2 regions of the Allobosea sp. GW821-FHT12C12 genome follow, and region 2 is predicted to be linked to the other one. Evidence: predicted binding sites of a transcription regulator. Region 2 holds the regulator's gene; the other holds the start of a gene.
The links. The regulator PhoB, encoded in region 2, activates phosphate uptake and scavenging genes when phosphate is short. The targets are predictions, from matches to a motif close to TGTCATNNANCTGTCAT.
Positions count from the first base shown of each region.

Region 1: AC1RRW_RS18150 (DUF6454 family protein) is a predicted target of PhoB. The motif match lies at 1,293-1,309, and genes of this name have one in related genera.

Region 1 is NZ_JBXAQP010000014.1:41,075-43,461, reverse strand. It holds gene nthA (nitrile hydratase subunit alpha) at 1-205, shown strand, start outside; gene nthB (nitrile hydratase subunit beta) at 202-861, shown strand; gene AC1RRW_RS18155 (nitrile hydratase accessory protein) at 848-1,249, shown strand; gene AC1RRW_RS18150 (DUF6454 family protein) at 1,386-2,327, shown strand.
Region 2 is NZ_JBXAQP010000005.1:281,734-284,120, reverse strand. It holds gene AC1RRW_RS09915 (ABC transporter substrate-binding protein) at 1-377, opposite strand, end outside; gene phoB (phosphate regulon transcriptional regulator PhoB) at 631-1,335, opposite strand; gene phoU (phosphate signaling complex protein PhoU) at 1,367-2,086, opposite strand; gene pstB (phosphate ABC transporter ATP-binding protein PstB) at 2,146-2,387, opposite strand, start outside.

The DNA of each region.
Region 1 (2,387 bases), on a different contig from region 2:
GCGCGGCGTGCTCGCCGATTTCGGCGTGACCCTGCCGGAAGGCCGGAAGATCCGCGTCTGGGATTCGACCGCCGAGACGCGCTTCATCGTCGTCCCGATGCGGCCAGACGGCACCGAGGGCTGGCCGGAGGAACGGCTCGCGGAGATCGTCTCCCGCGATTCGATGATCGGCGCCGGCCTCCCTCTCGTCGAGGCCGCGCCATGAACGGCGGCCAGGATCTCGGCGGCCAGATGGGTTTCGGCCCGGTCCGGCCGGAGCCGAACGAGCCGGTCTTCCATGGCGAGTGGGAAAAGCGCGTGCTGGCGCTGAACGTCGCCGCCGGCGCGATGGGCCACTGGACGATCGACGAGATCCGCCATGCCCGCGAAAGCCTGCCCCCAGCCGATTACCTCTCGTTCAGCTACTACCAGATCTGGCTGACGGCGCTGAACGCGACGCTGGTCCGGCATGGCTTTCTGAGCGAGGCCGAACTCGACAAGGGCGAGCCGCTGAGCCCGCCGAAGACGCCGAAACGCGTCCTCAAGGGCGACGAGGTCGCGGCGATGCTGCGGCGCGGTTTCCCCTATGAGCGCGACGCGCAGGCCCCGGCGCGCTTCGCGATCGGTGACAAGGTCCGCACCATCGTCATGCATCCACAGCACCACACTCGTCTGCCGCGTTATGCGCGCGGCAAGCGAGGGATGATCGAGCGCGTCAGCGGCTGCCATGTCTTCCCCGATACCGGCGCGCATGGCGAGCGGGAGACGGCGCAATGGCTCTACACCGTCGTCTTTGCCGGCCCGGAGCTCTGGGGCCGCGACGCCGACCCCGCGACCAGCGTCAGCATCGAGGCCTGGGAGAGCTATCTTGAGCCGGCCTGAGGCCGATCTCGCCTTGGCGCTCGCGGCCGGCACACCGATCCCGCGTGACGCGGACGGCCCGGTCTTCGCCGAGCCCTGGCAGGCGCAGGCCTTCGCGCTCGTCGTGGCGCTGCAGGGCAAGGGCGTCTTCACCGCCGACGAATGGGCGCAGGCCCTGGGCGCCGAGATCGCGGAGGCGGTCGCGCATGGCGGCTGCCGCGACGGGTCGGATTATTACGAGCGCTGGTGCGAGGCGCTGGAGCATCTGCTCGTCGCCAAGGGCTTGGCGTCCCATGACGGGATCGACGCGCTCGCCGCCGCTTGGGCGCGCGCCGCGGAGGCGACCCCGCACGGCCGGCCGATCCTGCTGGAAAACGATCCGCTTGCCCAAGATCGCCTTGCCGGCTAATTTTCCGACCGACGCAAGAGCGGCCGCGGGCTGCCCGTCCGGATGTCGTGCGGGCGTCACCGACGGTCGTTAGCCTCGACCATCCGCAGCGCATTCGCCCGCGACCGGATCGCCGGACCGGGCACGGGAAACGCCGATGAGAACCCTGATCGCAAGCATGTTCGTCGCGGCCGGCCTGATCGCTGCCCCGCCAGCCCAGGCCGCCGACCCGGCCCTCGCCACCCTGCTGCCGAAGCTGACGCGCGCCACGCAATGGAAGCAGGTCGCGGCGATCCCGATGCAGTTCCCGACGAACCATCCGCAGGGCATGCTGAAGATCGGCGACGCCTTCTTCGTCTCCTCCGTCGAGATCAAAAAGCCGACGACGCGCTTCCCCACCCCGCAGGACGGCTATGACCGCGACACCGGCGAAGGCGCGGGACATCTCTACAAGATCGACGCGCAGGGCAAGCTGCTGGGCAGCGTGACGCTCGGCGAAGGCTCGATCTATCATCCCGGCGGCATCGATTTCGACGGCAAGGACATCTGGGTTCCGGTCGCCGAATACCGGCCCGACAGCCAGTCGATCATTTACAAGGTCGATCCCGAGACGCTGAAGGCGACCGAGGTGTTCCGCTTCAAGGATCATGTCGGCGGCATCGTCCACAACACAGACGACAAGTCGCTGCACGGCGTCTCATGGGGCTCGCGCCGCTTCTACACATGGCCGCTCGGGGCCGACGGCAAGCCGACCAATCTCGCGACCCCGCCGGAACAGCTGCGCGTCGCCAATCCCGCCCTCTATATCGACTATCAGGACTGCCACTTCATCGGCTCGAGCCGCATGCTGTGCTCGGGCCTGAATGCCTACCGCGCCGGACCGGACGCGCCGGTCTTCCGGCTCGGCGGCTTCGAGATCGTCGATCTGAAGGACAACCGGCCGATCTTCCAGATGCCGGTCGAGCTCTGGTCGCCGTCAGGCCTGCCGATGACGCAGAACCCGTTCTGGGTCGAGCCGACGGGCGACGGCATCCGCGCCTATTTCATGCCCGACGACGGCAAGTCGACGCTGTTCGTCTACGAGGCCTCGGCGAAATAACCTGCCTCAGCGGCCGGCGAAGACCGGCTCGCGCTTGCAGAGGAGGCGGCGCGCCTTCCG
Region 2 (2,387 bases):
AGCACCTTGTCGACGTTCCAGACCACGGCCGCCGCATCGAAGGCCGAACCGTCCTGGAATTTCACGCCCGGACGCAGTTTGAAGGTCCATTTCGTCTTGTCGGTCGCGTCGACCGCCCATTCGGTGGCGAGGCCGGGAATGACGACGCTCGCCTTTTCGGCCGAGGACAGGTCCCAGTGGGTGAGCGCGTCATACATCGGGATTCCGGTGAAGCGGTTGCCCTCGAAGCCCTGGTCGGGCTGGCCGTGGGTGCGCGGGATGTCGGCGGCCGTCATGCCGATGCGCAGCACCTTTTCCTGGGCGGCGGCGCCTGTCGCCAACGCGGTCGAGAGGCCGAGCGCCAGGATGGCTGAGCGCAGAATGGTCGATGATGGCACGGTCGTTCTCCCCTGGGTTGACCCGGCGCGGGCGTATCGGGCTTAGCAACCCGTATGCCAGCGGATCCGACCACGCCGGACGCGGCGGCACGGCCGCCGAGCGGCGTCTGCGCCGGACGGGAGTTGACGGCAGGTGATCGCCGTTGCCGAAGAAACAGGCAATTGCGGCGAACTCGCCCAATCCGGCGTCGCGGATGTGGCTGCCTCGGCTCGCGGGAGCGCGGCTGGGCGAGCTCGCGACGGCGGCCGGAGGCTACCGCGACGCGCTGGCGAAATTCTCGTCGAAGGAATAGCCCGCGCCGCGCACGGTGCGCAGCGGGTCCCTGGCGTTGTCGGGCGTGATCGCCTTGCGCAGGCGCCCGACATGGACGTCGACGGTGCGCTCGTCGATATAGACGTCGCGGCCCCAGACGGCGTCGAGAAGCTGCGCGCGCGAATAGACCCGGCCCGGCGCCTGCATCAGGAATTCGAGCAGGCGGAATTCGGTGGGACCGAGATGCAGCTCCGCCCCGGAGCGGCGCACGCGCCGCGTCGTGCGGTCGAGCTCGAGGTCGCCGGCCGCGAGCAGGCCCGCGACATGGCCGGGCTTGGCGCGGCGCAGCAGCGCCTGGATGCGGGCGATCAGCTCCGGCAGCGAGAACGGCTTGACGACGTAGTCGTCGGCCCCTGTGGCGAGCCCCCTCACCCGCTCGGTCTCCTCGCCGCGCGCGGTCAGCATGATGATCGGCACGCGCTCGGTGTCGCGCCGGGCGCGCAGGCGGCGGCAGAGCTCGATGCCAGACAGGCCGGGCAGCATCCAGTCGAGCAGGACGAGATCGGGCGTGTTGTCGCGCAGATGGAGCTCGGCGTCGTCGCCGCGCGCGACGCTGTCGACCTCGAAGCCCTCGGCCTCGAGGTTGTAGCGCAGGAGCAGCGTCAGCGGCTCCTCGTCCTCGACGATCAGGATGCGTGCGGGCATGTCTCGTTCGTTCCCTGCGAAGCCGGCGCGTTCAGGAGCGCGCCACCGCCTCGACGCTGATGTCGGTCGTGTCGAGCTTGGGCCGGTTGATGTCGAGCGTGCCGCCGGTGACGAGGTAGTGGATCGTCTCGGCGATGTTGGTGGTGTGGTCGCCGATGCGCTCGACGTTCTTGGCGCAGAACAGCAGATGCGTGCAGAAGGTGATGTTGCGCGGATCTTCCATCATGTAAGTCAGCAATTCGCGGAAGAGCGAGGTGTATAGCGCGTCGATCTCGCCGTCGCGGCGCCAGACCTCCATCGCCTTGTTCTCGTTGCCGGACGCGTAGGCGTCGAGCACGTCCTTGAGCTGGGCCTGGACGAGCCGGCTCATATGTTCGAGCCCGACCACGGCGCGGTGCGGCGGCTGGAACTGGCCCGAGATCGCGACCGCGCGCTTGGCGATGTTCTTGGCGAGGTCGCCGACGCGCTCGATGTCGGACGCGATGCGGATCGCCGAGATCAGCTCGCGCAGGTCGTTGGCGAGCGGCTGCCGGCGCGCGATCGTCAGCACGGCGCGCTCCTCGACGTCGCGCTGCAGATTGTCGAGGCGCTGGTCGGCCGAGATCACCTTCTGGGCGAGCGCGGTGTCGCGGCGCACCAGGGCCACGGTCGAGTCGCCGAGCATGCGCTCGGACATGCCGCCCATCTCGGCGAGGCTGCGGCGCAGCGCCTCAAGTTCGGCGTCGTAGGAGCGGACGATGTGGTCGGTCATCGCGGCGGTGTCCTTTGGAGCGGATGCGGCGTCACGGCGTTTGAGCAGGGCTGGGAATTTCAGCCGAAGCGGCCGGTGACGTAGTCCTGCGTCTGCTTCTTGTGCGGGTTCATGAAGATCGTGTTGGTCGGGGCGAACTCGATCACCTCGCCGAGATACATGAAGGCGGTGTACTGCGAGATGCGCGCCGCCTGCTGCATGTTGTGCGTCACGATGACGATGGTGAAGTCGGTCTTGAGCTGTTCCAGCAGGTCTTCGATCTTGCCGGTCGAGATCGGGTCCAGCGCCGAGGTCGGCTCGT